2 linked regions of the Bryobacter aggregatus MPL3 genome follow. Each later gene encodes a partner of the first gene's protein in a complex. Links are inferred from orthologs where the notes say so. Each region holds a gene or a part of one and is shown on either strand. Other genes may lie near its edges. The genes, in order: rplJ and rplK.

Region 1 (15,701 bases):
TGAATGTGAGCCAACTCACAATAACCACTGGGATTTTGTGCATGGGCGTCAGGATGACAGATTTGCAATCTGGCAGCAAGCTGTTATACACTCAAAACTTCGGTCCCTCCGTCTGGGAGGCTGAAGGCTGTAGTCTGTGCCGGAAGCCGTTTGAACCATTCTGAGTTATCCTACCCCGGGGTCAAACCTGGATCTTTCTTCGCAGTACTTTGCAGTAAACCGTTCGAAAACAAGAATCATGGCTCATAAACAGGGAAAAAAATACTTGGCTGCTGCCAAGCAGGTGGAAGCACGGACCTATTCCGTGACCGAAGCCGTTGGTCTAGCCCAAAAGATCAAATTCACTAAGTTCAACGAAACCGTTGAAATACACATGCGCCTTGGCGTCGACCCCAAGCATGCGGACCAAATGGTCCGTGGCACGGTCGTACTTCCCAATGGACTCGGCAAATCTAAAAAGGTTCTCGTGATCGCTAGCGGAGAAAAGGTGCGTGAGGCTGAAGCAGCCGGCGCCGACTTCTTCGGTGGCGAAGAGATCATCGAAAAGATCATCAAAGAGAACTGGCTCGACTACGATGCGGTTGTTGCGACCCCCGACATGATGCGCTCTATGGCGCGTCTTGGCAAGGTGCTCGGCCCGCGTGGTCTTATGCCGAACCCGAAAACGGGAACGGTCACCACTGACGTCGCAACCGCTGTGAATGAAGTGAAGGCAGGTAAAGTGGAGTTCCGTGTCGACAAGACCGGTGTTGTCCACGCTCCGGTCGGCAAAATCCAGTTTGAAACTGGCAAGCTGATCGAGAATGCCGAAAGCCTCATTTCAGCTGTGCTGCGCGCCAAACCCTCCGCTGCGAAAGGTAAGTACGTTCGAAGTGCGACGTTGTGCTCGACCATGGGTCCTGGCATCACGCTCGATATTTCCGACGTCACTTCTAAACTTTCGGTAGCGGTTTAAGGAGCAGCAACCATGAAGAATAAAGTCGACAAGCAAAAAGATTTCGAAGCAATTAAAAAAGCTCTCGAAGAGTCGCAGAACGTCTTCGTCTCGGGCTTCGATAAGCTGACGGTCGCTCAGGACTATGAGCTCCGCAAGACGGTTCGCGCCGCTGGTGGACGTTATCGGGTTTTGAAGAATACGCTGGCTGAAAAGGCAAGCGAAGGTCTTCCGGTTGCCGGGGCGGTGACTGGGCTCAAAGGTATGAACTCGATTGCTTACACAAGTGGCGACCCGGTCGCTCTTGCCAAAGCTCTCGTTGGTTATGCAAAGGCGAATCCGACCTTCACATTCAAGGCCGGTTTCGTTGAAGGGCGAGTCGTTGAAGTGCAATCCATCAACGATCTTGCCAACATGCCCTCGAAGGAACAGATCTACGCGCAGTTGCTGTATGTCATCAACGCGCCGGCACAGAAGTTGGTCACCGCTATCAATGGCGTTGGACGCAACCTGGCCGTGGTCGTCGATCAGGGCGTCAAAGAAAACAAGTTCAATCAGTAATAGATCAATTTAACGGAGTAGATGAAAATGGCTGACATCAACGCAATCTCGGAACAAATCCAGGGCCTCACCCTTCTCGAGGCTTCCCAACTCGTAAAGCTGCTCGAAGAAAAGCTCGGCGTATCGGCTGCTGCCGCCGCCGTTGCTGTGGCCGCACCTGCCGCTGGCGCGGCTGCCCCTGCTGCTGAGGAGAAGACGGAATTCACCGTGGTTCTCACCGGCGCAGGCGCCAACAAGATCAACGTCATCAAGGTTGTTCGCGAAATCACCGCGCTCGGCCTGAAGGAAGCCAAAGACCTCGTCGATGGCGCCCCGAAGACTGTCAAGGAAGGCGTGACCAAGGACGAAGCAGAAGCGATGAAGAAGAAGTTCGTCGACGCTGGCGCTTCGGTCGAAGTCAAGTAGTTCTTCGCACCAGCGAAACAAAAAAGGCGAGCCCCGTAAGGGACTCGCCTTTTTTCTATTTCCAGCGCTCGTTGAACAAGCCGGCCGTCGCAATGTCTGGCGTCTCGTCCCCAGCCTTCACCTTCAGCACAGCCCAGTCGCCCAATCGCGGCATGGCATACTCGCCACGCAGTTCCTTCTCCTCCGAGGTCATCCCCGAGTTCAGGACGATGTAGTGGCTGGGATGCAGCGGGCTCGGGTAGATCAAGGCTGGAAGATGATCCTTCGCAGAATAGCTCTGGCCGGACATCTTCACTGTCTCCTTGCTCCATTCCACCGGCAACTTGCCCTGCAGCTTTGCGATCCAGCGATTGCTGCCAGGGTCTCCGAACAGAACAACGTTGTACTTCGCAAAATCGGCCTCAGTCACGTCACGGTCCTCCTTGATCCGCGGATGCGCCCGCAAGTGTTTGGCATAAACACGGTCAAAGCGCGTCAGAATCCGGAGCGACTGCTCGTGGACTTCTTGATTCCAGGGCGTGCCCGTCGGACGCACCAGCAGGAACGCATCCAGGAAGGCATCGTCGATCGGCCCCTGGAGAGCATGCTGCTTATGCAGTCCTTGCGCTTTGCCAGCCACACGCCACTTGCCCTCGAGTTTCTCCAGACTGATTTCCGAGCCGGGCTTGAGCCTCACATTCTGGCCATCGATCTGAAGCTCCTTCGCCTTGTCCATCTCACGCAAAGTGAGGCGTGCGAGATTCTTCGTCTTCATCTCATAATGCGTGCCGTTGTTGGAGCGAACAGCGTCGATCTCGGCCTTTTCGTAGTGCTTGTCGAGCCAATCAAATGTCACCCAATGCGAGCGGTTGTAGCGGGTGGTCCAACTCACAAATCGCAGGTGGTCCGGGGACACCACGCCACGGTCACCGTACTTCTTGAGGAACTCATCCAGCTTGCCACGCACTTCTTTGCTCGTGCCGTGTCCCGTGTCCTTGGAGATGTAGAAAACCGCTTCGGTGCCCTTTGCCGCCAGATCATAAGGGTCTCCCACACTCTCATAGCCTTCGCGGCCCAATTGCTCCCGCACCCGGATCGAACTCTCCAACTGACCACGGGTTTTCGTACCGGGAGGCGCATAAGGGGGAATGGAACTGACGCCTGTTTCATTCTCTCCATCATGGCCGGCAAGCGGAAAATTATAGGCGTTCAGAGACCATTCGAGAATATTCTCGTAGATGTTGAGCGGCAGACGCTGGTAATCCGGAAAGCCAGGCATCTGCGAGCGATAGGGCCAAGTGCCAGCACCGATTTCAGCGGCGGCAAAGCGTCCCGGATGATGCAGCGCAATGTGCCAGGCGCCGCAACCTCCCATCGAAAAGCCGCGCAGGACAATCCGCTTGGGGTCGATCTTGTAGCGGCGCTGCACATCAGCCATCGCTTCAAAGACATCCACTTCACCAGCCCAGTGCCAGGCAATCCCATTCCATCGCCCATAGAGATCGAGTTGGATCTGTCCTTCGTCAGGCGGACTCGGCGGCGCGTTGCCCACCCGCAGCTCACGATCAATAAAGTTCCACTCGGCGTTCTTGGCATCGCGACCGTGCAGCCACACATAGAGCTTCACTGGCTTCGTTCCGTCATAAGAGGCCGGAATCCGCAGGCCATAAGGTTGGATGGAGCCGTCAAGCGAGGAGCGATAGCCATGGATCCGCCGCCCCGGACTCTTCATCCACGGCGCATTGCCTGCCAGTAACGCATTGGCCCGCTCGATCCCCTGATCGAGAACCGCAATCGCCTTCGGCACATCTTCCGCAACAAAATACTCTTCCGGAAATTCGCGCATCTGGTGCCCGGTCTTTTGATAGACCGCAACATCGGTGATCAGATCGGGATCGCCCTTCAATTTCGCGACAAGACCGTCGAGCTGTTGTACTTTCGCTGCGATGAGGGCCGATTGTTCCGGAGTCGGATCGACATGAGCTGGTGGCGGCTGCTGCGCCCAGGACGAGGCCAGCAGCAGGCACAACCAAAAAGGTTTCTTCATAAGTTCTATAGGAACTTTATGCGATTTCCCTGCCCGCGGGCAGCACAGAGATCAAAAAAGGCATCTCAGTTTGCTGGAACCCCTCCGAATTCCAACGCCCCCGAGATGCCTCTCTAAATTCACATGCGCCAAAACACCGTGAAACGGATCATTGCTTCTGATTTTTTTTGAGCAGAGGTAAAAGAAAGAGCCCCAGCCACAAGGTGGCAGGCTCCGGAACGGCGGCCGGATCGGGAATCAGCGGATTCGGGCCATCCTCCACCACGAGAATCAGTTGCCTGGTCAAGCTCGCATTTGTGGAGTTGAAGATCGCTTCATTCTCTGAGCCTCTTGTCAAAGTTGTGATGGCCGCTCCGAACGCAACCGGTCCCAGATTCGAGTTGAGATAACTCAGGCCAGCCCCATTGAGCTCGATATTGATGAATGTTGGAATGAGATGACTCAGCGTCGCGGAGCCCAGCATCAACCCAGTCCCCAGATCATCAAAGACACTCGCCCCACCCTTGCCCAACTGGAGCGTCGCAGCCATCGTGGAAACATCATAGAGTTCAAGGGTTTCAGAAGGATCTGGACTGAAGTAGCCGGTAGTGCTTCCGTTCCCGCTGGAGACGTGCAACTGCGCCGAAACAATGGACCCTGTAACACCGGCAAGATCGAAAAGAAAGAAGCCGCGCATCTCGGAACTGCCTACCGCATACCAGCCGGTTGCATAGTTCCCTGCCATGGCGCTTCCGGTTGACTGATAGAAGCCCGACGCCGTAGCGTCAATCGTGATGGTGGCGGCCGAGACGGTTGAGGCGGCAAGAAAAAGCGATAGGACAAGCAGACGATGGGAGTACAAGACAGTTCCTCAGGTGAAAGATTGGGACTTTTCAGCCCTCTTATCCTGCGTGCGTGAGAAAGTTGAGAATCCAGTCATGTGTCCGCAGAGTATTTTTCAGTTCCTGAAATGACACTATTGGAAGACACGCAAAGCTATGCCAGACTTACCTCAGCCCCCGATGATCGCAGCGGACCATGGAGAGATCACACAGTTGCTCCAAGACTGGCGGGAGGGCCGTCCCGATGCAGTCGATGCATTAGTCCCTTTCATCTACCGCGAGTTGCACCAGTTGGCCAACAGCTATTTGCGGCGAGAGAAGTCGAGCCACACGCTGCAACCGACGGCGCTGGTGAACGAGGTCTATCTTCGTCTCGCGGGAGGCAGCGTCCCTGCCTGGGAGAGCCGGAAGCACTTCTATGGAGTCGCGGCCCGGCTGATGCGGCAAGTGCTGGTCGATCACGCACGCAAGCATCTGGCGGGCAAACGCGGCGACGGGGCGGTTGTGCTTTCGCTCGATGAAGCACTGGTCTATTCAAAGCAGAACGCTGCGGAGTTCACCGCCTTGGACGAAGCCCTGGAGCGCTTGGCGGAATTCGATGAGCGCAAGGCGCGAGCGATTGAACTCCGCTATTTCATTGGGCTAACGGTGGAGGAGATGGCGCAAGTCTTAGAGGTCTCTCCGGTGACCGTGCAGCGCGATCTTCGCTTTGCCACCGCCTGGTTGTCCGAACAGTTGGGAGGGCGATGAACAAGACTCACTGGCCGCGCGTGGAAGAACTGTTTCACGAGTTGGCCGATGCCCCTGAACCCGAACGCGCCGCCCGGCTCGCCGGAGAGCTGGAGGAAGTGCGTGCTGCCGTGTTGCGGCTGCTGGCCACCGAAGGTGGCGACGCGGTGATCACAACGACCGTGAAGAAGGCGGCGCGCATGGTCACGCTACCCGAGAAGCGGATCGGCGCCTATGAGATTCTCCATGAGATCGGGCATGGCGGCATGGGAGCAGTCTATCTCGGCAGGCGGGCAGACTCTACTTACGAGAAGCAGGTCGCAATCAAGTTCGTTCGCAGTGGAATGGATTCGCCGCTCCTCCGCCAGCGCTTTGAAGCGGAACGGCGCATTCTGGCCCGCCTCGAACACCCTTACATCGCCAGACTCCTCGATGCCGGCACCGCGGCCAATGGACAGCCTTACTTCGTCATGGAATACGTCGAAGGCAAACCCGTGGGCCAATGGGCAGCGGAACAACACGTATCTCTCCGGGCGCGCGTGGAACTGTTCGTAAAGGTCTGTGAGGCCGTGCTTTATGCCCATCAGAATCTGGTGGTTCACCGCGACCTGAAGCCGACCAACATTCTGGTGACTCAGGAGGGGATTCCGAAATTGCTGGATTTCGGAATCGCAAAACTCCTCGAAGAAGAAGGCGGCGCACAGGCAACCGTGTTGCGGATTCTGACTCCGGACTACGCCAGTCCGGAGCAGGCGCGCGGCGACGCCGTCAGCGTCGCTTCCGATGTCTATAGTCTTGGCGCCGTCCTATACGAATTGCTGGCAGGAGAACCGCCCTTTCAACTGGCAGGACTTTCCCCCGCAGAAAGTGAACGGCAAGTCTGTTATTCGGATGCGCCCAAGCCGAGCCTGAAAGCTCCCAGTCTGGCGGGCGACCTCGATACGGTCATCCTGAAAACGCTGCGCAAGGATCCCGCAGAGCGCTATGAGGGCGTGGGCGAGCTTCGTGCCGATCTACTTCGCTATCTCGAAGGCAAACCAGTGACGGCGCGGCAGTATACGATCCGTCAACGCGCCATGAAATGGGTGAGACGGCATCGAACGGTAACGGTGGCAAGCGCGGCCATGGTGCTGAGTATCGTAGTTGGGTCTGGCATGGCGCTTTGGTCCGCACACGATGCCCAAGAGGCGCGTAAATTAGCCGAGCGCGAGCGGCAGCGTGCGGAGTTGAAATCCGAGGAAGCGGAGTGGAAAGCCGCAGAAGCGTTGGAGCAGCGCCGCATCGCCAATGACTTGCGCGATATGGCCGAGCAGCGCTTTGAAGAGCAACGAAAACTGGTAGGCGATTCGTTACGCAACTTCTACGATACCGTCGAACGTCTGCCCGGCAGCACGCAAGCGCGGCTGCAATTGTTGACCCTTGCGGCAGGGGCGGTGGAGAAGCTGGCCAAGGAAGAACCGGATGACGCGCGTCTCCAGATCGACTTGGCCGCCTACTACCAACGCCTCGGTGAAGTGCTGGGTGCGGCATCCCGTGCCAGCATGGGCGACCGGCGAGCCGCGATGGCAGAGTACCAGAAGGCACTCTCACTCCTCAACAAACTGAAGGCCAAGACACCGGAAGACCTGGCGGTCTGGAAGGCATTGTCGGCGATCCACGAGAGAATCGCCACCTTGGAGGCCTATATTTCGGCAGAGCCAAAGGCTTCTGTAGAAACCAGTAAGCTTGCGGTGAAAGAAGCCGAGTATGTCTTGCGCACCGCACCGGCAGACCCCGCAGGCAATCTATTACTTGTGTCCGCGCTTGTGAATCCGCACGCGGCGCTGTACCGGCGTGATCCGAGACTGGTGGATGTCGTCGGCTTCAGCCGTGCTGAGAAAATCCTCCTGCAGCGTCTCCAGCAGACTCCCGAGGATCTCGATGCAAAATCAAGACTTTCCATGGTGCAGTCGATCCAGGGAAACATCCTGGTGCAACAGCTCAATCTCCCGGCAGCACTCGAGCGACTGACCAAGGTAAAGAAGATGCGCGAGGAGATTGTGCGTGCGGCACCGAATGATTCGGAAGTCAAACGCAGTCTCATGATGACGAATAGTCACATCGCTGATGTCTACGTCCGCATGAACCGGATTAATGATCCTGGCTCTTATGCCGCCAATGAAGCAATGGCACAGCTGGGGGCAGAACTCGCACAAGAAGACCCGGATAACGTGACCGCGCAATACGACTACGCCATGAGCCTGACTCGTGTCGCCAGCTTCCATCGCAGGATGAAAGACTATCCCAAAGCTCTGGCCGGAACCGAGAAGTCGCTCGCCATTCTCGAAACCTTGAAGAAGGGCGAGAGCAAGAACCGGGTATTCGTCGCGCAATACTTCGGAGCGCTGAATAACTTCGCAGATACTCTGCGAGACTCCGGCCGCACCAGTGACGCATTGAAAGCCTATCGCCGCCAGGCGCAGGAATGGGAAGCCCTTCCGCCAACAAATGAGGACTTATTAACCGGGACCCAGCGGATCCGATCCTACCAACGTTATGCGGATGCACTTGCGAATGTGGGCGACCGCCAAGCACTCGACTACGCCAGCCGCGTCATTGAAGAAGCTCGTGACCTTGAAATCAAGAATCAAAAAGATGATTTCACTTACATTCGGATCTTGCGATACGAAGGGGAAGCAGGCGTGGTCCTGACCCGCTTTGCAGAAGCCGAGAATAACCGGGAACTCTGGATTCGCGGCTGGGACGTCCTCTCTCATTGCTTCGATGTACTGGCCGGAATGGATACCAGCAAGTTTCCAGATTGGAATGACGCCGATCGTCTTCCCTTGCGCAAGGCTTATGACCGAGCAAAGTCCGTGCTAGCTATGAAATAATTCGACCATCCGCATCATGCCCCGATCGACCGGTTGGCTTTTCCTGCTCAGCACGGCGACGATGGCCGCCGCGCCCAGCTACTATCGCGACGTCCGTCCTCTCCTGCAGAAGAACTGTGCCGGCTGTCATCAGCCCTCTGCCAAAGCGTCCGGCCTGGATTTAACCAGCTACGCCGCCTTTGCCGCTGGTGGGAAAAAAGGTCCGGCCTTTGCCGCTGGCAAAGCGGATGAGAGTCTCACCATCCAATATTTGACGGGCGCCGCCCAACCGAGAATGCCCCTCGGGGTTGCCCCGCTCAGCCCGGCTGACGTACAGGTGTTCCGCGATTGGATCCAGGCAGGGGCCAAAGACGACACGCCCGCGAGCGTGGATGACAATCGCCCAAGCGTCTACTTGCAGCCACCCGTCATCACGAGCTTGCGCTTCAGCCCCGACGGCAAGCAGATCGCAGTCTCCGGCAACCGGGAAGTGCTGCTTCATCGCGTGTCGGGCGAAGGTGCGCCAATTCGATTGCATGGAAAGGCGGAGCGGATTCTTTCTCTTGCGTTTTCAAGTGATGGCAAGCTCCTGATCGCTGGCGGTGGAACGCCCGCTCAGTTCGGCGAAGTGCAGATCTGGGACGCACCGAATGGCAAGCTCCTGCGAACAGCCGTCCTGACCAACGATACGGTCTTCGGCGCCTCCCTAGCTCCTGATGCCTCCAAGATCGCGGTCGGTGCAGCCGACAACACCGTACATGTTTTTGAGACGGCAACAGCCAAGGAGCTCTACAAGATCGGCAACCACGAGGACTGGGTGCTCTCCACCGTCTTTGGCGTCGACTCCAAACGCTTTGTGTCCGTCAGCCGGGACCGCGCAGCGAAGATCATCGACGCGAATTCTGGAGCCTTTCTGGAGAACGCCAATCTCCTCAAGAGCGAACTCTATGCCATCGCCCGTCACCCCAAGAAGGACATCGTTGTCTTCGGAGGCGAGGACCGTTACCCCTATGTCTACCTGCTCGACCGTCCACGCAACATGAAGATCGCCGATGACACCACCCTGGTGCGCCGCATCGAGCGGCAGGATGGGCCCATCACGGCACTCGATTGGTCTGGCGATGGAAAGCTGATCGCCGTCGCCGGACAGTCTCCCAAGGTGAATCTCTATGACGCTGATACCGGAGACCACAAGCTAAGCTGTACAGGGCATACGGCTGGCATCTATGCCTTGTCCTTCAGCTCAGACGGAACCCGCCTCGCCACGGGCGGCTTCGATGGAAAGGTCCGCATCTATTCGACTGCGGATTGCTCGCTCGTCCGGGAATTCGTACCCGTACCGATCACCGCCACGCTGACAGCAGGTGCCAAATGAGAATGCTTCTTTTGTTGGCCGGATGGGTTGCTCTCGCCGCGCCTCCCAATCTGGTTGAGCTCCAACCGCGCGGCGCGCAGAAGGGCCGCCCGTTCACATTAACTCTTATCGGCACAGGCCTGGGGGAAGGCGCCAGTATCGTGTCCAGTCTGCCCGCCACCTTCACCGCGCTGGGGAATGAACATCCGGCGACGCAAGCAAGCTTTCTCGTCGAGCCCACCGGGGACTGGGCCGTTGGCGTCTATCCGATCCGCGTTCGAGGGGCCAACGGAATTTCAAACATCCTGCTCTTCAGCGTGGGCGTGTTTCCGGAAGTCACAGAGGAGGAGTCCAGGCCGGGTGCCCTGCCCCATCAGAATGATTCCATCGAGAAAGCGCAGAGCTTACCCACAACACCACTGACGTTGAACGGACGCCTGATCGGCGCAGAGCGCGACTTCTATCGCATCCAGGGAAAAGCGAATGAGCGCCGCGTCTTTGAAATCGAAGCCCGCCGCGTTGGTTCTGCGATCGATCCAGTGATTCAGGTTTATGACGCCGCCGGCAAGCGGATCGGGCGCAGTGAAGATGATCCTGCGATCGGTCTCGACGCACGGCTCGATCTCACCTTTCCCAAAGATGGCTTTTATTACGTTGAAGTCTTTGATGCGCGCTTCTCCTCGCAGCAGCAGGACTTCTATCGTCTGAAGACAGGCGCTTACTCCTACGCAAGCGAGATCTATCCGCTCGGAGGCAGGCGCGGCGAGAACGTCGAGCTGACCATCTCGAACGTGAAGGTTAACGCCGATCTATCGAAGCTCCAGACCCGGCAGACTTTCGTGAATCTTCCCGATTCCCCTGCCCTGCCGCTGCCTTTCGCCATTGGCGATTTGCCTGAATTAATGGAGCCCGTCAGTGGCAACCTCCCCTTGCCGGTGACCGTGAATGGCAGGCTGGCACAGGCGGGGGAAGTGGATCGTTATGAGCTGAGTGTGAAGCCGGGGGAAGATCTGATCTTCGAGCTCCAAGCCCGGGAACTTGGAACCTCAAAACTCACCGGACTCCTCACCGTATATGACCCAGCAGGTAAGAAGCTGGCTTCTGCGGGAGACGGCCCGTTGCCAGTGGATGTTGCCGCCGTCCAGGTCAGCAGCAGAACGCTCGGCGACCCCTTCCTGATGCTTCAGGTTCCAGAAGGCGTCACCAAGATCACGCTCACGGTCGAGGACCTGGCTTCGCGCGGCGGTCCGCATTATGGCTATCGCCTACACGCCCGGCGTGCCGCACAGGAATTGAAAGCGACCATTCTCAATCCTTTTGTCAACATCCCACGAGGCGGCACCGCGATGGTCGCGGTTGATATTGAACGGCGTGGTTACATGGGACCGCTGACGGTGACCCCAATCGGCTTGCCGAACGGTGTTCATTTTTCTGGTGGCTTAATTCCCGCCGAAATGCCCGACCCACTCGTGAAAACGATGAACCGCCGTGCCGTGCTGAGCTTAACAGCATCGCCCGAAACACAACTCGAAGGGACCGAGATCGGCTTCCTGGTAAAAGGGGGAGCTCTCGAGACCAAGGCGGCCGGCTTGGCCTATACCATCGGTGTGAGCGGCGCTACCGCGCAGGGAGTTGTCGATCGGCAACGTGCCCTGGTCGGCCCTTGGCTGGGCTACCAGATGCCTGCCGCGCTCACGACGCCGACACCCGCTACGCTCGAGTTATCGCTCCTCAAGAGCGAGAAGAAAGAAACAGGCTACGAGTATCGGGTGCGCTGGAATTTCAAGAGTGACAACACGATGCAGGCCGTACCGCCCACCATCGGGGTGGATGTGCCGAATCTGGCAGCAGTCCGCATCATCGAGATGGAAGTGGATCGAGCAAACCCTCGCACAGGCACCTTCCTCGTCACCACCGCCAAGAGTTCTCTACCCGGCCCTTATGCCGTAGTTGCCACCGGCCGTGTCATGCTCGCCGGAACACCAATCGATGTAGTCGCTCCGATTCTACGGCTCGATGTGCCGGAACCGGAAGCTCAGGAGACCCAGACGAATGCGTCTAACACTACTGTTCGCTAGCGCCGTACTCCTCAGTGCCGCCGAACCCGTGACCTTCCTCCGTGATGTCGCGCCGATCCTGAACAAGGCGGGCTGTACTTCCGGCCCCTGCCATGGCGCGGCCAAAGGCAAGAACGGCTTCAAGCTCTCCCTCCGTGGCTACGACCCGCAGTACGACTACCAATCGCTTCTCTACGATTTGTCCGGCCGCCGGTTTAACCGGGCGCAGCCGGAGCAGAGCCTGATGCTCGCCAAACCCGCGCAGCAGATTCCCCATGGCGGTGGACTGCGCTTTGATGCCGATTCCGCTTACTACAAAACAATCTACAACTGGATTGCGCAAGGCGTTCCCTATGGGGATCCGGCAAAGGATGCGGTTACCTCGATTGCAGTCTCCCCCGCGCTCGTCGCGATGCCGAAACCAGGAGAAAAGGCGCAGATCAGTGTCATCGCAAAGTTCGCCGACGGACTCAGCCGCGATGTAACAAAAGAAGCAACCGTCGAATCGAACACACCTGATGTCGCAAAGATCGATACGGCGACAGCGCGTGTCTCGGGAGAGCGCATCGGCGAGGCCACGCTGCTGGTGCGCTACCAGGGCAAGTACGCCACCATCCCGGTGACGATCTTGAATCCACAACCCGGCTTTGTGGCAAAGAAACTCCCCCAGTACAACTACATCGATCGCCATGTCGATGACAAGCTGGCCCGCATCAAAGTGGAGGCCTCGCCGCTGGTCGATGATGCCACCTTCCTGCGCCGCGTGACGCTCGATCTCACCGGGCAGTTGCCAACGCCAGAGGACGTGAAGGCCTTCACCGCCGACCCAACTCCTACTCGTGTGAAGCGCAGCAAGAGAATCGACAAGCTGATTGCCAGCCCCGCCTATGCCGATCATTGGACCGTGAAATGGGGAGACCTGCTGCAATCCTCGAGAAAGTTTCTTGGCGAGAAAGGCACCTTCGGTTTCCGTGAATGGATCCACGAAGGCATTGCCACCAACAAGCCTTACGACAAGATGGTGCGCGAGTTGTTGGTCAGCAAGGGCAGTTCCTACGACGACCCGGCAGCGAACTATTTCCGGACGACACGGGAACCGAAGCCGACCATGGAGAAGACGACGCAGGTCTTTCTCGGGGTCCGGATGGTCTGCGCCCAATGCCACGATCATCCCTTCGAGAAGTGGACGCAGAATCAGTACTACCAGATGTCCGCCTTCTTCTCAGCCGTGGGTTTGCGGCCGGGATACGAGGTGGGCGAAGAGATCATCTACGACACGCGCAACGATTACGAGATGAAGCACCCCAAGGACAGCCACGTGGTGGCTCCGGAGTTTCTGGTCGCCTCCACGGCCAAGATCAATATCCCCAGCAATCAGCGCCGTCGCGATGCGCTCGCCGAGTGGCTGGTGTCCAAGGACAATCCTTTCTTCGCCAAGGCCATGGCGAATCGCACCTGGAGCTACTTCTTCGGCAAAGGAATTATCGATCCGGTGGACGACATTCGCGCGTCGAATCCTCCATCGAATCCCGCGCTGCTCGATGCCTTAACCAAGGACTTCATCGACCATAACTTCGACTTGCAGCATCTCATGCGCACCATCGTCAACTCGCGCGTCTACCAGACTGCAATCACGACGAACGAGTGGAACGCGAAGGATACCGACAACTTCTCGCACGCTGCCCCTCGGAGACTGGGATCAGAACAATTGATGGACGCCGTCACAATGGCGGCGGGAGTGAGACCCAAGTTCCCGGAACTGCCAGAGGACACAATGGCCTCGCAGTTGCCCGATCCACATGTGGGCCGCGATGGCTTTCTCGATTTATTTGGCCGCCCCACCCGCGAATCCGCTTGCGAATGCGAACGGCGCGCGGACTTCAGCCTGCCGCAGGCATTGAATCTGGTGAACGGCACCACCATCTCGGATGCGGTGGCGGACCCGAAGGGCCGTGTGGCCAAGATGGTGCTCGCGGGCAAATCCGACACCGCGATGATCGAAGAGTTGTACCTGGCGACCCTCTCTCGGGTGCCGACCAAGGCCGAGAGCGACGCGGGTGTGAAGTATTTGGCAGGTGGCGCGCGAGCGACGCGCGCGCAGGATTTGCTGTGGGCTCTGCTCAACAGCAAAGGCTTTCTATACAGTTACTAGGAGAAGCGAATCATGCTAAACATTCCCGGACATCCGGCACAGACCTGTGAAGGTCCCACGCGCCGTGAACTGATGCGTATTGGCTCTCTTGGCCTGGCAGGGCTGCATTTGCCTGGCTTCTTTTTGTCTCAGAAAGCCGCTCTCGCCAATGATGTGGCGAAGAAGTATGCGGGTGCGCGCGGTTTTGCACAAGCCAAGAACGTGATCATGATCTTCCTCCAGGGAGGCCCCAGCCACATCGATATCTGGGATCCCAAGCCAGACGCTCCCTCCAACATCCGCGGCGAGTTTAAACCGATCAAGACGAAGATCCCCGGCACAAACATCGGCGAGCACATGCCGATGATGGCGCAGGCGCTCGACAAGGTCACCTTGATCCGCTCGATGTCTTATACGCCGAATGGCCTCTTCAATCACACCGCGGCGATCTACCAGATGCTCACCGGCTATCCCCCCGATAAGGTGTCGCCTTCTGGTCAACTCGAGCCGCCAAACGCAGCCGACTTCCCCACCGCAGGAAGCCACATCAGCAAGATGATGCCGATGAAGGACGCAATGCTGCCCTTTGTTGAATTGCCACGCCCGTTGCAGGAGAGCGGCATCATCGGCAAAGGTGGCGCGGCAGGCTTCCTCGGCAAGGCCTACGACCCGTACCGGATGTATCAGGACCCGGCAGAAAAAGTAACGCTCGAAGATCTTGCCTTGCGCAAAGAGATCCCCCCGCAACGGCTGAAAGATCGCTTTGAGTTGCTGAAGGGAATCAACGGCTCCATGCCGGACTTGGAGAAGGCATTGAATGCCTCCGCCGTCGACGAATACTATGGCAAAGCTTATGACCTCGTCCTGAGTGGAAAGGCCCGCGACGCCATGGACCTCACCAAGGAAAGCGTCGCCATGCGCGAGCGCTACGGGAATCATACCTTTGGACAAAGTGTCCTGATGGCGCGCCGGCTGATCGAAGCCGGCACCAAGTTCGTACAAGTGAATTGGCCTTCGGTGGCCAATGGCGACCCTGAAAAAACAGCTTGGGACACACACGCCGCGAACTTCGCACCACTGAAGAACCTGCACTGCCCCAAGCTCGACCGCGCCCTGTCGGCATTGCTCGAAGACATGGACCAACGCGGCCTATTGAAGGAAACAATGGTGGTTGCAATCGGAGAATTTGGCCGCAGCCCACGCATGGGAGTCTCCACCAGCGGCAACTCAAACAGCCCCGATGGCCGCGACCACTGGCCCTATTGCTACAGCGGCATTGTGGCCGGCGCAGGAATTGCACGCGGGATGCAATACGGCGAATCGGACGCCACCGCTTCCAGCCCGAAGGAAAAGCCGGTCCACCCGAACGACCTGCTCGCCACGATCTACTATGGCCTCGGCATTGATCCGGACATGGAGATTCGCAACCATCTGAACCAGCCGCGCGAACTGGTCAAAGGCAAGATCGTTACTGATCTGTTTGCTTAAAACGCTCGTCCACCGGAACACGGTAGCCGGCAACCAGGCGATTCGTCTCGTTCGCCATGCCCACCACTGCCATCAGTTCGGTAAACATTTTGTCGGTCATCCCCTTCGCCGTAGCGCTTGCGCTATGTGAGGCGATGCAGTACTCGCAGCCGTTGGTCGCACTGACGGCGATGTAAATCAGCTCCTTGACGAGCGGATCGAGTTCGCCCGCACTCATCACTTCCTGAATGCTCGCCCAGGTGCGGCGGAGCGTCACCGGGTCGTGAGCGAGCGCCTTCCAAAAGTTATTGACGGAGTCCGTTTTCCGCTTCGCCATGATGTCATCGAAAACGGCTCGTACTTC
Region 2 (15,797 bases), on another replicon or contig:
GCGGCCTTGGGCCAGCCGGTTCCCGGAATCACGATTCCGTTGTAGCGGTCGCCACTGAGAACGTTACCCGTTGCACGGTCGAGAACAACAGCCTTTGCAGGATCGTACTTCGAAGGATCGAAGACGGCGATGTTGTTCCAGAGCGAATAGTAATAAGGCTGCATGATCGTGTAGCGCAAGCCCATTTCGATACGCAGCTTGGAGTTGATCTTCCAGGAGTCCTGGAAGAAGGCTTCATACATCTGGCCACGATACGGAGTATAGGCGCGCGTGCCGATTTCCGCATAGGTATCAAAGAGTCCGAGAGCTGCGTTCGCGATGGCGAGGCCGGAGTTCGGAGCGCCCTGACGGCCGTCAGAGAACACAAAACGGCCATTCTGGTTGTTGGTGCCACCGGGGACGCCACTCACGTTGATCTGGTCAAAATCGTTCTGGCCAGAACGCTCGAAGTAGAAGCCGAACTTCAGGGTGTGATTCCGGATGATCTTCGTTGTGTTGTTCGAGATCTGATAGATCGGGCCGGTTGACTGGGACGGATAAGGACCGCCGTCAACAGTACCGAAGCTATTGATTTCGATCGTCGGGATCTTGTCCTGAATTTCCTTTGCGCCACCAAAGAGGTAGGGGTAGTTGATGCCATAAGCACTGCGCTTATAGGCGCCGGTGCTCTGGTTCACCTTGGTGTAGACGCGATCGACGGAGGCGGCAACAAGGAACTCGTTGACGGTGGTCGGATTGATCGTCCACACGTGGTTGATCGAACCAGTGACGTTCGGACGGCTCTGATCGGTCGTGGCACGGTCGGTGTTGTTATTGAAACCGTTCAGGATGTGATAGGTGTAATTGGACCAGCGGGCGCGGATGGTCTGGTTCGAAGTCGGGAGGAGATCGATACCGAGGTTATCCTTGCGCTGGTTTTCAGGCTGCGAGCGCGAAGCGAAGTAGTTGTTCCGTCCCGAGAGATAGCCAGGTAAGGCATCCGGGTAGGCACGCAACAGCGCGAGGCCGTTTGAGCTGACACGATTCGCCGGGATGATGTTGCCAGGGAAAGGCGCACCCGTCGTCGGGTCATTGATCGTCCGGACCGCAAAGAACGGATTGGGGCTCAAGAGTTCGCTAAAGTTTCCGGTACGCATCAGAGGAGTCGGCACTGTCGTGGTGGCAGTGACTTCCTGGCGATAGCGCACATACTCTTGCGAGAAGGAGAAGAAGGCTCTGCTCCGGTCCGTATTGAAGACCTTCGGGACCATGATCGGACCATTGACCACGAAACCGAATTGATTGAAGGTATTCTGCGGCTTCCGCGCACCAGTCGTATTGCGGAGCCAAGTGTTGGCGTCGAGCTCACGGTTCCGCAGGTATTCGTAGGCAGTGACGTGAAGGTCGCGTCCACCAGACTTGGTGACGATGCGGACCTGACCGCCGGAGGTGCGGCCGTATTCAGCGTTGTAGTTCGAAGTGAGAACTTGAACTTCTTGCACAGTATCCACGTCAGCAGTTCCAACAGAGGTGCCATTCGAACGCGTACGAACGCCGACCGCGCCATCAAAGGTGATGAGGAAGTCCTGGCTTCTGGCGCCGTTGATCTGCAACCCGTTGTTGAGACCAAAGGTAAAACGGTTCATCGCATCGCCCTGAACGCCCGGCTTCAACTGGGCGAGCAGCAGCGGGTTGCGGCCGTTCATCGCCATGTTTTCGATCTGCTTGGCTTCGATCGTTTTCCCGACCGTAGCAGAGTCAGCCTGAACACTGGCAGTGGAAGCAGTGACTTCGATCGATTCCGATACGGCGCCGACCTCAAGAGAGATCTCTACCGAAAGCGGGATCGAAGCATCCAGTTTATTTGTCTTTTTGATGTACTTCTTGAAACCAGCGGCCTCTACGCTTACGGTGTAGTAGCCAGGCTGGAGGTTGGTGATGGTGTAAAAGCCTTCACCGGTGGTGGTTGTTTGACGTTCGGTTCCGGTACCTTCGTTCCGCGCTGTAACCTTAGCGCCAGGAATGGAAGCACCCGATGCGTCATGAACGTTGCCGGTGATTTGGGATGAGTCAGATTGAGCGAAGCCCGAGCTTGCCGCGAGAAAGATAGCGGAAAGCAAGAGACCAAGCCTGAGAGACAGCGAGCGAACTTTGCTCTTCATGATTTCTTTTTCCTCAGAACAGAGAGTGACACCTCAGATTCAGACCAGAGAAGCCTGAACCCAAAGTTGTAAGACCCTCACAAATTCTACCGAAAAAGAATTTCTTTGTGTTTTATCCGCACCTTATAGTAAGAATTCTTAATTCAGCTATAGGCATGACGGATCGGCCCGCTGATGCAGGCCGATCCGCTCGAGCTCGTTGTTCTCGTTATCTAGAAAGCGAAACGAAGCCCGAATTGCATATTACGCTCGCCGGTCTTGGACGTTACCTGTCCAAAAGTTCCGTTGTTGGGATTGCGGTCCAGGCCACCAACTGAACGTGCAGGCTCTCACCGATTCTGAAGTTCTTGCATGCCGAAAGATTCCAGTTCTGGAAGCCAGGTGCATAAAGGATATTGCGTAGACGGTCGGTCCCCGAAGTAGTCTTGGTGAACAGTGTCTGTTTTCAGGCTGCATCGGGTCTTAAGGCCGAGTCGCTGAACTGGCCCGAGAAGTTGATCGAGTCGGCCGAACCGAGAGCCCCCGATTGGAACTGCGTCACGTGGCCAGATCCGAAAATGTACGCCTCAGCTCATAAAAATCTATAATCTATAAATTAAACCGAGTTCCTGATTTTTTTTTGAGTGCTTAAAACAAGAGGCGCCCACTGGCGGGCGCCTCCTGTTTTGATGGCGAAAGCCGTCGCTTAAAAGTACAGCTTCGCGCCGAGTTGGATGACGCGGGTGGTGATCCCTTGCACGCCGCCGCCAATCGAGCCGAAGGTGGCCGAACGAACGTTGAGATCGAGAGTGCCCGGGTCTGGATTGTAGTTGTTGAACAAATTGAAGATCTCCGTCCGGAACTCCAGGCGGCGCGTTTCCCCCAGACGGAATTGCTTGTTCACTGAGAAGTCAAAGTTCGTAATGCCCGGCAGCCGCACCGCATCGGTACGCGGTGAGGTTCCGAAGCGGCCGTAGGCTGTGGGGTTGCGCACCGGATCGGCAGCCAGGAAGGCGTTGGTATTGATCCACTTGGCCCAAGTGCGGTCTCCCCCGGCCAGATTGCCGTTCTGTCCGGCCACCTGATCAGGACGCGAGTTGATTCCCGTGCCCGTCGTATCAATGTTGGCGCTGACAGGAGCCGGATAGCCGCCCTGGAACGTCATGATCGTGCTGAGATTCCACCCCCCCAGGAGCGAACGTGCAATGCCTTTCGAATTTTTGAAGAAGGGCAGCTCATAGAGGATCGTATTCACAAAACGGTGCCGCAGGTCAAAGCCGGAGGTGGAACGGTCATTCCGGAGATTGAAGATGTCCTGAGGAGCACCGATGAAGTTTCCACCGCCCACTTGCCCACCGATATCGGACGGGCCGGAGATGGCATGGGACCAGGTGTAGGCGGCCAGAAACGTGGCCCCCTTTGCCAGGCGGCGCTCGGCCTTCACTTGGAGCGCGTGATAGATCGAATTTCCGATGGACTTATCTCCTGTGACGGCGCGCTGGAACAGTTGGTCCGGACGGCGGGAATTGAGCGAAGCAAGTCCAGGGGTCCGCGGATCCACCACCTCGATCGGACGGTTCATATCGCCGAAGGTGACCAGTAAGCGTGTGCCCTTCGAACCGACATAACCGGCATCGATCACGATGTTCGCAAAGACCTTCTTCTGGATGTTCAGATTCCATTGCTGGATGTAGCTGTCTCGCATTTCCGGATCGTTTGATACGGCAAAGTTCAAAGCCCCAGAGGTTTGCGCGAGCGCGAAAGGATTGTTGAAGAAGATGTTGGGCGTCGTGGAGGTGCTGCCGATCAGAGCAGCGCCCGAAGTCGCTTGCGCACCCTCGGCCATGGCGAAGATGGCGTTTGAGATCTGCGGCGTGTAGTAGAGTCCGTAACCGCCACGGATCACCATTTCATCAGCGAAGGTGGGACGGTAGGCAAAGCCGAAACGTGGGCCCCAGTTATTCTTATCGGGACGGATGAGACCGCGGCCATACTTCGAGTTCTGCGGGGTGATCAGATCCGTCACGATCATGCCGTTCTGCCCGATATTAACGAACTTGTCGTCGGCCTGGGTGTACTTGCCAAAGTAGTCGTAACGGAGACCGACGTTGACCGTGAGACGTGAGGTGGGACGCCAGTCGTCGCTGAAGAAATAACTCTGCCAGAGGTTTTTTAGACGGGTGGCCGTCGGAGTTGGATTGATGCTGGACGTTTTGACATAGCCAAGCATGAAGTCTGCCATCGCCGCGCCCGTATACGTTCCATCAAAGCCGAAAGCGCCACGGGCAGCGCGAGCCTGATCGAAGGTGACTTCGCGAATCGCAAGATCGATGCCCGCTTTGAGGAAGTGCTTCCCATGCTGCCAACTCAGAATGTCCGCAAACTGCGTGATGGAGTTGGAACGTTGGCGCGGGCCGATCTGGCGTTGGAGATCAAACACCGAGAAGCCGCCATCATTGCCGCTGATGGAGATGGAAGGAGGTCCGTACTCAAAGGGCCGGCGAGAGACCAGAGGCAAGCCCATCTTGCCCGCAATGTCGAACTCCGGCTTATTGGAAGTTCCGAAGTTTTCAAACTCGGCAAAGCTGTGCGTACCGCCTTTGAAATCGTTGACCAGGGTGGGAGAGAAGGTGTGGACATAGCCACCGCCCCAGGTGCGAACGCTGCCCAGGTTGTCGCGCTGGTCATTGCCCCAGAAAGGGATTCCCGCTTCAAAGGTATCGTTCCAGGCATAACGCAGATAGATCGAGTCTTTCGGCGAGAAGTTATGATCCCCACGAACCAGGAAGTTCTTCTGCCGCGAGAGCGCGCTGGGTGTCGCGGAGATAAAGTTGAACGCACCCTGGCTGGTGTTCGGATTGGGCGTAAACGGCAAGAACGCTTTCGCCTGCGGACTTAAGAGGCTCGACGGAATCTGGTTGTTCGGAAAAGGGCCGACGCCCATCGGATCCCGCAGGATAATCTTCTCGCCGGTACGCGCATTCGTGAGCTGGCTGAAATCTCCGTTGCGATAAGCAGTCGGCGGCACGATGCGCAGACCCGGGGTGGTGGCCTGCAGCAGCCTTCCCTGCTCCCAGTTGAAAAAGAAGAAGGTCTTGTCAATGCCGCGATAGAGCTTAGGAAGAAACACAGGACCACCGACATTGGCGCCAAACTGATTGCGATTCAGCCGCGGCGGAGTGACATCTTTATTGGCAATCGCATCGTAACTCTGCGTCAGCGCGTTATTGCGGTTGAACTCCCAGAGAGTGCCATGCAATTGGTTTGAACCACGTTTGGAGATGATGTTCACATAGCCACCCGGTGCCCCGCCCGCTTCAGCTCCGTAAGTGGAAGTTTCCACCTTGAACTCACTGAGAGAGTCGACGGAAGGCGAGAAACTGTAACTCATCGCGTCATAGTCCATGATCTCGATGCCATCGAGGAAGAAACGATTGGCGGTATCGCGCTGTCCGTTTGCCGACATCGCTGTTTCTCCATAGGCAGAAGAGGTTTGACCGATCGAGCCGCGGCCGCGGCGTACTGTGATCGAGCCGGGAGTTCCCGCCTGGACACCGGGAATCAGTTGCGCTAACTGGACAAAGTTTCTGCCGTTGAGGGGCAGATCCGATACTTTGGCGGCATCGATGACCGTGCCCACCACGGCGTTGTCCGTTTGCAGGATCGCACTGCTGGCAGCGACCGAAACGGTTTCGGTGACATCACCGATTTTGAGCTGGAAATCCTGGCGCAGAGTTTGTCCCACCTGTAGGTTCAAGCCGGTGACGGACTGGGTCTGGAAGCCCTTGGAAGAAAGCGTTACGGCGTAATCGCCAGACGGTAGAAATGGAAGATTATAGTTGCCAGATTCGTCGGTACGAGTATCGCGAATCGCGTTAGTACTGCTACTGACGACTTTAACCACCGCACCGGGGACCGTAGCACCTGTCGAGTCTGTGACAGTACCCGTTAGTGTGGCAGTGGTCTGCTGTGCGAGTAGAGAGGCAAGGGAGAAAATGAGGCCCAAAGCAAAGATGCGTAGCGACATGCGCTACGCATCGTATCAATATTAAAAATATAAAGTAAGCCCTACAGGGATTAAACTACGTCAACACCCATGGAGCGAGCCGTACCCTTCACCTGATTGATCACACCTTCGAGATCGAAGCTGTTGAGATCGGGCATCTTCGTTTTGGCAATTTCCTCCACCTGCTTCATGGTGATTTTGCCAACCTTGTTCCGATTGGGTTCCTTCGAGCCACTGGTGATGCCAACAGCCTTCTTGATCAGAACCGGCACTGGCGGGGTCTTGGTGATGAAGGTGAAGCTACGGTCAGAGAAGATGGTGATGACAACAGGGATGATGAGGCCAGCCATATCAGGAGCAGAGGTCTTCGCATTGAAGGCCTTGCAGAATTCCATGATGTTGACGCCTTGCGGACCAAGAGCCGTACCGACCGGAGGGGCGGGAGTTGCTTTGCCAGCGGGGATTTGAAGCTTTACTGAGCCAGTAACTTTCTTTGCCATTTGCTTATACCTTCTCTACTTGTAAGAAATCGAGTTCGACAGGGGTGGAGCGGCCGAAGATCGTAACCATGACGCGCAGCGTGTTGCGCTCGGTATTGACTTCGTCGACCTTGCCGGAGAAATTGTTGAACGGGCCATCGACGATACGCACCGTTTCGTTCTTTTCGTAATTGACCTTCGGGCGGGGAGCATCACCCGGACGGGCCTGCCGGAACAGAACTTTATTGACTTCGTCTGCAGTGAGGGGAACCGGAGTATTGCCGCCACCCACAAAGCCTGTCACACGAGGGGTATTTTTGACTTCGTGCCAGAGCTGGTCATCCATCTCCATCTGGATCATCACGTAACCCGGATAGAGCATGCGCTCACTGGTAACTTTTTTACCGTTCTTCATCTCGACAACCTGTTCCTTGGGAATCAGGATCTGGCCGAGACGGTGATCGAATCCGAAAGCCTCAGCACGGCTCTTCAAGGATTCAGCAACTTTATTTTCAAAACCCGAATAAGTATGAATGATGAACCAGTTCATATTCGGATGGGAATCTTCTTGAGACTCACCAGCCGGAACTAAGTCCTCATGCTCTGCATGTTCTGTTTGCGCAGCTTCTTCAACCCCTGGCACTACATCATCAGGAGCCACTTGGTTTTCGTCGATCTCGTCAAAGTCGGGCATGGATGACCTCGCGGCGCTATTTCGCGCTCATCTTAAAAACCTGGCTCACAGCCCGGACGAAGAGCTGGTCAATCACTGCGAAGTAAGCTGCGAAAAGAAAGACGCTGGCGACGACGACGGTAGTAGTGGCGATGACTTGCTTACGGCTGGGCCAAGTGACCAGACGCATCTCCTTCTGGAGATCTTCAAAATAGTCTTTTACGTTCTGCGGCCAGGAGCTGGCCTTTTCCATTGCGTTTTCAGTCGCCATTTTCAACTTTCCGGGAGTAGAGGAAGATTTGGCAGGGGCAGAGGGATTCGAACCCCCAAAGGCGGTTTTGGAGACCGCAGGTTTACCGTTAGCCTATGCCCCTATTGGAACCAATCAACAGTATAAAACAACTGGGGGACCGAAAACCGGATGGGCATCGCCTCCCGGCTTCCGGTCCCCACAACAAGCGCGAGAAACTCGCGACCCTACTCGATGATTTCCGACACAGTACCGGCGCCGACAGTGCGGCCGCCTTCGCGGATGGCGAAGCGCAAACCCTTATCCATCGCAACCGGCGTGATCAGGTCGATCGTCATCTGCACGTTATCGCCAGGCATCACCATCTCGGTGCCTTCCGGCAAGTGCGCCACACCCGTCACGTCCGTCGTACGGAAGTAGAACTGAGGACGATACCCGTTGAAGAACGGAGTGTGACGTCCGCCTTCTTCCTTGCTCAGGACATACACTTCGCCCTTGAACTTCTTATAGCCCTTGATCGAACCCGGCTTCGCAATCACCTGACCGCGTTCCACGTCGTTCTTTTCAATGCCGCGCAACAAGAGCCCGACGTTGTCGCCCGCGCGACCTTCGTCCAGCAACTTCTTGAACATTTCCACACCCGTCACCGTGGTCTTGCGCGTCGCCGTAAAGCCGACGATTTCGCATTCCTCACCCACCTTGACGATGCCCTTTTCGATACGGCCAGTCACTACCGTGCCACGGCCCTGGATCGAGAAAATGTCTTCGATCGGCATGATGAACGGCTTGTCGATGGCGCGCTCCGGAATCGGAACATACGCATCCACCTGCGCCATCAGGTCGTCAATTTTTGCTTCCCACTGCGGCTCGCCATTCAGCGCCCCCAAAGCGGACACACGCACCACCGGCAGATCGTCGCCAGGGAACTGGTAGCTCGAGAGCAACTCACGCACTTCCATCTCCACCAGCTCGAGCAGCTCGGCGTCTTCCACCATGTCGGTCTTGTTCAGAGCAACGACGATGTAGGGCACACCCACCTGACGGGCCAGCAGGATGTGCTCGCGGGTCTGGGGCATCGGGCCGTCGGTGGCGGCAACGACGAGGATCGCTCCGTCCATCTGCGCCGCACCGGTGATCATGTTCTTGATGTAGTCGGCGTGGCCGGGGCAGTCCACGTGAGCGTAGTGACGATTCGGCGTCTCATACTCCACGTGCGAAGCGGCAATTGTGATACCACGAGCCTTTTCTTCCGGCGCGTTGTCGATCGAGTCGAAGCTCCGGAATGTGTTCTTCGGGTTGTGCCTGGACAACACCTTCGTGATCGCTGCCGTTAACGTCGTCTTGCCGTGGTCGATGTGCCCAATCGTGCCAATGTTGACGTGCGGCTTGCTACGGTCAAATTTCTCTTTCGCCATGTTGCTAACGCCTTAACTAAACCAGAGTGGAGTTTTTGATCCTGAAAATCAAGCGGGGAAAAAAATCTGGAGCTGATGACCGGGATTGAACCGGTGACCTCGTCCTTACCAAGGACGCGCTCTACCATCTGAGCTACATCAGCCCGCTTGCACTACTGTATCAGGACGAGTGGCGCATTGAAAGAATCAATGGTGGACAGGGAAGGATTTGAACCTTCGTAGGAGGTAAACTCCGACAGATTTACAGTCTGTTGCCATTGACCGCTCGGCCACCTGTCCGGGTGCGCACGAACCCTCAAAGAAGGCCGCCTGACAACTTTTCTATCGTATCACAGGGATCTCAAATCGCAAAAGCATTGCGTGAAAAGCTGTATCAATTCCTGTGGGGAGAGGGAAGATTTTTGGCTTCGTTGGATCGACCGGAGTAAAGAGCCGGTGCGCGGCAGCCAGCATCTCGGTACGCAGCTTCACCAGTTGCGGTTGCGGCATCGCCGCCTGGATACGAGCGGCCAGAGCCGCTTCATTGGGAGCAGGCTGGCTGAGCAGGGCAAAGATCGAAAATTCGGTGCGCAGATTCGGATCCCGGATCTGCGCGCTGAGCGCCTGCAGCGTGGCCGGGGAGGGCCGCACGCCATCAACGCCGAAGCGCAGGATTTCCAGATAGAGATCAAGGGCCGCCTTGAGGTCACCAGTGCTCTTCTTGGACTCCGTCTGCAGTAAGGCCTGCGCTTGGGGCCAACGGCCCGTACGAGCCAGCCAGACGGCACGCTGGAAGAACTGTGCGTGGCTCGGAGCGTTGGCAAACACCTGCTTCAACCAGGTGTCAAAGAGAAGATCCGCCGCCTTCACATCGCCGCCATAGAAATTTGCAAAAGCAGCCTTGCGCCACTCCACTCCGTTTTGGAAGTTCGGGAAACGTTGCGCCGCCTGCTGGAAGGAGTGGGCCGCTTCTTTGAAGTTACGATTCATGTAGTAGATTTCACCCAGTGAATCGATCGGATTGGCTTCGTTTGGAGCAAGACGGCGATACTGCTCCATGGCCTTGACCGCTTCGGGTACTTGCCCCTGGTTGGCGTAAGCGTAGCCGAGGCTGTTCCACCAATCGGGTTTGTTCGGTTCCTGCCGGGAGAGTTCCTGATACTCTTCCACCGCGGTGGGCCAATCGCCAAGATTGGCCGCCGTGGCTGCGATTTCTGCCCGGAGCCGCAAGTCGCTGGGACGCAAAGGGAGGAGCTTCTTTGCCGCCGCCACCTTTGCCGTGGCGTCTGGCGCAAGTAGAAGGCTGGTTTGCGCCTTGGTCAACGGATCAGCATCGGACGGGAGCTTCGCCGCCATCGCCTGCGCTTCTTCCGTTCTCCCTGCACGCAAGAGCTGATCGATGATCACCGGATAGGCCGGAGCAAAGCCCGGGAAGCGTTGCTGCAGCGCCAGAAAGGGATCGAGCGTCTTCTGCGACTGGGCTTGCATGAAGGCGCGCCACGCGCCGAGATCAGCAGGAATCTCCGTCAGCTTTGCGTCCAGCATACGGCCCAGCATTTGCGCGGAAACCTGGAGCAAACCGGATTCCGGCACCTTTGCCGTGAAGCTGGAAAGAATGTTGGAAGTGGCGGTGTCGGTGAGACGCGCTTCGATGAGAAAGTCCTGGCCCGCCGGACGAATCGTTCCGCTGATGAGGCGGCCCGCCCCCAGTTCGCGCCAGCCCTCCGCATCATGCACGACGGAGACCGCCAGCCGGGGGTCTTGCACCAGGCGCTGGGCGCTTGCATAGGCAATGAGAGACCCCATCCAGTTCTGCGCGGGATCGGGCCCTTGATTCTCAAACTCCTGAATCACGAGACGCGAATTGACAGGAGAAGGCGCCTGCCGGGAACACCCGGCAAGCGCCAGAATGAGGATCGAATAAATTGTGAAAGATTTGCTGCTAGAGGACACGGAACTCCGACTTCAGAAGTGTCTGAAACTCGGGCTCATCCTTGATGGCCCGGAATGCTTCGTCGCCCGCAATCTTATCCCGCTCGGAGAAACCTTCCTCGAGCGCTTTCCGCAAGTACTGCATGGCCCGGTCGTTTTGCCCTCCCTTGGCATAAAGCTTGGCCAGATGATAGTGGAACTTGGCCCGCTCATCGACACTGCGCTCCTGCAGAACGGTCCCCTGCGATCCCCGATTTTCAAACACATTCGGATCGAGGCTCAGCGCGGTCTGGTAAGAGGTGAAGGCCAATTCGTACTTCTTGCGGGCGAACAGTGCGGTTCCCAGATTGGAGTGGATGCTCGCCGAATTCGGGGCGTAGAGAAGGGCTTTTCGATAGTGATTGGTTGCGCGACGATAGTTCTTCTGAGCATACGCTACCGTGCCGAGGTTGTTGATTGCTTCCGCATACTTCGGGTTCAGCTTGACCGATCGCTCATACTGCTTGCGCGCCAAATCGAGCTGGCTCAGCTGGTGGTAAGCGATGCCCACTTTGTTCCAGGTGACCGGGGAGTTTGCCGGCATCTGCTGGTACATCTCGACCGCCTCACGGAACATCTTCCGTGCCATGAAAATATCGCCCCGCATCTCGGGGCTGAGTTCCGCTTTCTCTGGAGGCGGAATCGGATTCGCTACAGACGAAGGCGTCGCAGTCGACGCGGTGGTGAAATTATTGGCGTGAGGCTGGCCAAGCAGAGCCGAGACAGCCATTGTCGAAACAAACAGGGTGCGTAGTCGCATCGGGCACCTCCACTTGCTTCAAATTCTAATCCAAAACGATTTATTTGAATATCGACCGGATCTTGCCCCAAATACTCTTTTTGTCCTGGGACCCTTCCTCCCCCGGCTTTGCCCGGCGTCCGGCATCGCCCTCAGCAGATCGAGCCGTCTCTCCGTCTTTCTTCCGGATCGTCACGCTGCGGCCCCCAGAAGAGACCTGCCCTTCCCCGCCCGCAGAAGAAGGGTGGGACGAAACGCCCGCTTTCGGCTCTTCCAGATCCCAGCCAAAGACCTGCGTCTGGCCGCTCACTCCTTCAACCGGCTGCGTGCCAGCGACATAATACTCGGTGCGTCCTGCGCCCAGCTTGCCAGTGGCCACATCGACCTCAGCCGAGACCACACCTTGCGGCGCCTCAAAGCCATGGACATTGCGATACTCACGGTGGGTGTGGGCGCGCTTCATGAATTCGGTCCAGATCGGCAGTGCGGTTTGTCCGCCGGTCAGCTTGATGTCGCGATTGTCATCAAAGCCAACCCAGACGACGCAAACCAGCTTTGAGGTGAAGCCGGCAAACCAGCCATCGCGGCTGCTGCCCGTCTTGCCGCCCGCCGGTAAGGTAAAGCCTCGGGTGCGGACGCCAGCACCGGTACCGGCGCGCAGCACGTCTTCCATGAGATTCACCATGATGTAATCAATACGCGGATCGAGCACTTCGTGGCGCTCCACCTTCTGCTCGAAAATGTTGCCTCCAAAGCGGTCGCGAATGGTGCGCACCCAACTGGGCCGCGAAGCGATCCCGTTGGTGGGGAACATCGTATAGGCACCCGCCATTTCGATCGGCGTCACCTCATAGGCGCCGAGCGCTACGGAAGGCGTCGCCCGGACCTCCATATTCAAACCCGCGCGGCGAGCGAGCTTCACCACTTCCCCATAGCCAACGGCTTCGGCCAGCTTAATGGTGGGGATGTTCAGGCTCTTCATCAAGGCCGTGCGCAGGCTGACGGCTCCGTAGTATTTTTCCTGGTAGTTGCCGGGATCATAGGAGCGGCCATCGTAATAGAAGGTAGTGGGTTCGTCCACCAGCATGGTGGTGGGCGTGAAGACCTTCTCGCTGTCAAACAGAGCCGTATTCAAGGCAGCCGCATAGACCAGCGGTTTGAAGATCGAACCCGGTTGGCGTTTGGCCATGGCCCGGTTCAATTGCGATAGCCCGTAATTGCGTCCGCCCACCAGCGCCTTGATTTCGCCATTGCGCGGATCGAGAGCAACCAGGGCCACCTGGACGGTAGCGGGCTTGCCATCCTTGTCATTCTTATGCCTGCGGGCGATCGCTTCGTCGACTTCCTTGAGCCCGGCGCGTACAGCATCGGCAGCGTCGCGTTGCAAATCGACATCAAGCGAGGTGAAGACACGGTAGCCGCCATCCTGGAAATCGATCGAAGGAAACTTCTGGGTGAGGGTATCGTTGACGAGATCGACGAAATAGGAGGAATCGGCCGAGTCGCCATTGCCGCGGACGGTGCGCACTTCGGTGGCCGTGGCGGGCGCATAGAGCCGTTCGTCGATGTAGTCGTTGTCGCGCATCAGACGGAGAACGATATTGCGGCGGGTCTTCGCCTTCTCCGGGTACACAAAAGGATTGGTTGCGCTCGGACGCTGGATCAACCCTGCGAGCAGGGCCGCCTCAGGCAGCGTGACGTCTCGGACATCCTTGCCCAGATAGGCTTGCGCGGCCTCGCCAAAGCCAAAAATATTGAAGCCACCCCGCCAGCCCAACGGAACGTAATTCGCATAGTACTCAAAGATCTGCTCTTTGGTGAGCTTCTGTTCGAGGATCAGCGTGTACAACGCTTCATTGATCTTGCGCCGCCAGGTCTTCTCTGGAGTGAGGAAGAAACCACGCGCCAATTGCTGGCTGAGCGTGGAGGCTCCTTCGGCATGGCGTCCGGTCGAGATGTCGACCATGAGCGCCTTCACAATGCGGATCGGATCAAAGCCAGAGTGTTTGAAGAAGCGTTTGTCTTCGACACTGGTAACCGCATTCACGAGCGTCTTGGGCAGATCCTCGTAGCGGACCATGCGGCGCTTTTGGCGGGAACGGTCGAAAATATTCGTCACCAGTTCCGGCTCCAACTGGTACTGGTTGCGGACGCTATTATCGACCAGCGAGACGATTTGCGATATCTTGCCATCGGCGATGCGGACCAGGCCCCCATCGCGGGCAAAGAAAGAATCGGGACCGGGATAGATCTCGATCGAGTCGCCGCGCAGGACATAATGGCCGACCGGATTGCCGCTGGAATCGCTATAGCCACTGCGCCGCAGTTGGCCCACGAGTTCTTCGCGATCGAGAGGATCTCCGAGCGCTAGAACATGCGGGGCGGCATAGATGCGGGAGGCGTTGCGGAAGGGACCAGCGGCCAGTTTTTCGTCAATTTCACGCGAGTACTTGTTGTACAGGAAGCCAAAAAAGAGCAGGCCGCCGATGAAAATAAAGGCGAGTGACGCCAGGACGATGCGCCCGACAGGATGAAGAAGAATGCGCACGAGAAACGCGCGAGCGGGTATTTGAAGTCGAATCGCCACAGGGTAAGCTTAGTCGCCTTTATTTTGGCACGCCTTCGTCGGGTGCGCTCATGAGCTACTGTAATCCTAATGACGGATCGCAACGAGCAATCGCTACAACGCTTTCTCTCAAGAGTCCGATATGCCCTTCCAACCTTGGCAATCTTGCTGGTAGGAATGCAATGGTGGCAGGGACTGGAGTTGCACTCTGAGGCGGATCGCGCAGGCCGGGAAGCACAGCGTCTCTGGGCCGACCACCCGCCCGCATTTCCGCTCGACACCTTAATGGGAGCCGTGTACGCGCCCGCCGTGGCGTCGCCGCTCAGCAGCTTTGATGCAGGAGATGGTCCTTGGTTGGGCAGCTCCCTGTGGTTGCAACTGGGAAGACTCGCCCGCATCCAGGATCAGGTGGGGTACGACTATGCGCCGGCAGGCCGGCAAATCGGTCTAACCGCCGCCATCCTTGCGCAGATCGCCATTCCGATGCTGGCCTTGCTGCTCTGCTGGCAACGCCGGGAAGCCATTGCGGCCGGGAGCACGGAGAGCTGGACGGCAATGCTCATTGCTTTGTTCGAGCGCTGTGCACCGGCACTCGCGATTGCCTGTCTCCTCAGCGCAATGTTGAGCTGGAAGATGCTAGGGCTGAATGGAGCCACCCGGCTGCTATTGCTGCTTGGGTGCTACCTGCTCTATGCGCTGGCGGCGGCCAGTATCTGCTGGCTGGCCTATCGTTACATTCCGGACACTTCGCGGGCCACGCTGGTGTTGGCTAGTTTTTGGTTATTCAATATAGCCCTGGCTCGTCCGACCACCACGAATCTGGCAGGAGCGCTGTATCCGCTTCCGACGATCGATGCGATGGCCCGGAAGATTGAATTTGAACGAGCCAACGGCTACAACGGCGTCGAGACGAGGAAGGACCGCGAGCGCCGTTTCATAGCAGAAGCGTTGGTCGAATATCAGGTGAAGAGCATTGACCAGTTGCCCGTCAATCTGTCGGCAATCCTGCTGAAGAAAGAGGAGCGGCACCAACGCGAGGTTTTCGTTCGCCGTCTTGGCGAATTGAATGAGCTATATCGCAGCCAGGAACGATTTGAGCAGCTCACTTCGTTTGCCGCTCCGATGGTTGGAATTCAGATCGCGTCAAGCGCACTGGCAGCAACGGACTTTGCCAGTGAGCGGGAACAACTGAACCAGGCCGATTTGTACTGGGACAACATGGTGCGGAAAGTTTATGAGGACATCGTGGTGTCCAGTGGACCGGAAGGGAAAAAGATCATTCGGGGCCCAGAATACTGGCGGCAGTTTCCTTTTGTCCATCCGTCCTTACCAAGCCCAGCCCATGCCCTGAACTCCAGCCTGCTCCCGTCTGCGTTCCTGCTGCTTTGGGCCGCAGCGGGCTTTTTCCTATCCAAGCAGCAAAAAGAAAACCGATCGAAAACAATGGAGATCGAGATCCCCGTATGACTTCGCCAATTGCTTTTGGAAGTAGCCGCCTGGGGAGAACGCCCTACGTGCTGCAAGGCTTGTTGCTCGTGGCGCTGGTCGCTTTGATTGTCTTTGCCTCCTCGGTGAGCGCAGGCATTGGCCAGACCGAGA

The links.
Region 2: rplJ (region 1) and rplK share a complex: the UniProt entries of both Bacillus subtilis proteins name them as parts of the ribosomal stalk of the 50S ribosomal subunit. The link is inferred for Bryobacter aggregatus MPL3 from one-to-one orthologs.

What each region holds. Positions count from the first base shown.
Region 1 is NZ_JNIF01000004.1:330,564-346,264, reverse strand. Bases 1-2,731 are described here. They hold rplJ (50S ribosomal protein L10), read left to right. Parts: upstream 1-967; coding sequence 968-1,495; downstream 1,496-2,731. Other genes in these bases: M017_RS0121145 (alpha/beta hydrolase-fold protein), read right to left, coding at 1,956-2,731; rplL (50S ribosomal protein L7/L12), read left to right, coding at 1,523-1,900; rplA (50S ribosomal protein L1), read left to right, coding at 239-955. Also shown: more of M017_RS0121145, read right to left, coding at 2,732-3,926; M017_RS0121140 (hypothetical protein), read right to left, coding at 4,075-4,767; M017_RS0121135 (sigma-70 family RNA polymerase sigma factor), read left to right, coding at 4,904-5,497; M017_RS28090 (serine/threonine-protein kinase), read left to right, coding at 5,494-8,349; M017_RS0121125 (WD40 domain-containing protein), read left to right, coding at 8,366-9,703; M017_RS0121120 (hypothetical protein), read left to right, coding at 9,700-11,760; M017_RS0121115 (DUF1549 and DUF1553 domain-containing protein), read left to right, coding at 11,735-13,891; M017_RS0121110 (DUF1501 domain-containing protein), read left to right, coding at 13,904-15,358; M017_RS0121105 (carboxymuconolactone decarboxylase family protein), read right to left, coding at 15,339-15,701. UniProt on the Bacillus subtilis protein: Forms part of the ribosomal stalk, playing a central role in the interaction of the ribosome with GTP-bound translation factors (such as IF-2, EF-Tu, EF-G and RF3).
Region 2 is NZ_JNIF01000003.1:3,037,286-3,053,082, reverse strand. Bases 4,913-7,739 are described here. They hold rplK (50S ribosomal protein L11), read right to left. Parts: upstream 6,627-7,739; coding sequence 6,198-6,626; downstream 4,913-6,197. Other genes in these bases: secE (preprotein translocase subunit SecE), read right to left, coding at 7,316-7,549; nusG (transcription termination/antitermination protein NusG), read right to left, coding at 6,631-7,299; M017_RS0114305 (carboxypeptidase-like regulatory domain-containing protein), read right to left, coding at 4,913-6,147. Also shown: M017_RS0114310 (TonB-dependent receptor), read right to left, coding at 1-2,141; more of M017_RS0114305, read right to left, coding at 2,827-4,912; tuf (elongation factor Tu), read right to left, coding at 7,756-8,943; M017_RS0114265 (tetratricopeptide repeat protein), read right to left, coding at 9,265-10,875; M017_RS0114260 (tetratricopeptide repeat protein), read right to left, coding at 10,865-11,653; M017_RS0114255 (PBP1A family penicillin-binding protein), read right to left, coding at 11,694-14,180; M017_RS0114250 (DUF3526 domain-containing protein), read left to right, coding at 14,355-15,665; M017_RS0114245 (DUF3526 domain-containing protein), read left to right, coding at 15,662-15,797. UniProt on the Bacillus subtilis protein: Forms part of the ribosomal stalk which helps the ribosome interact with GTP-bound translation factors. Required to recruit RqcH, which is part of the ribosome quality control system (RQC), to stalled 50S ribosomal subunits.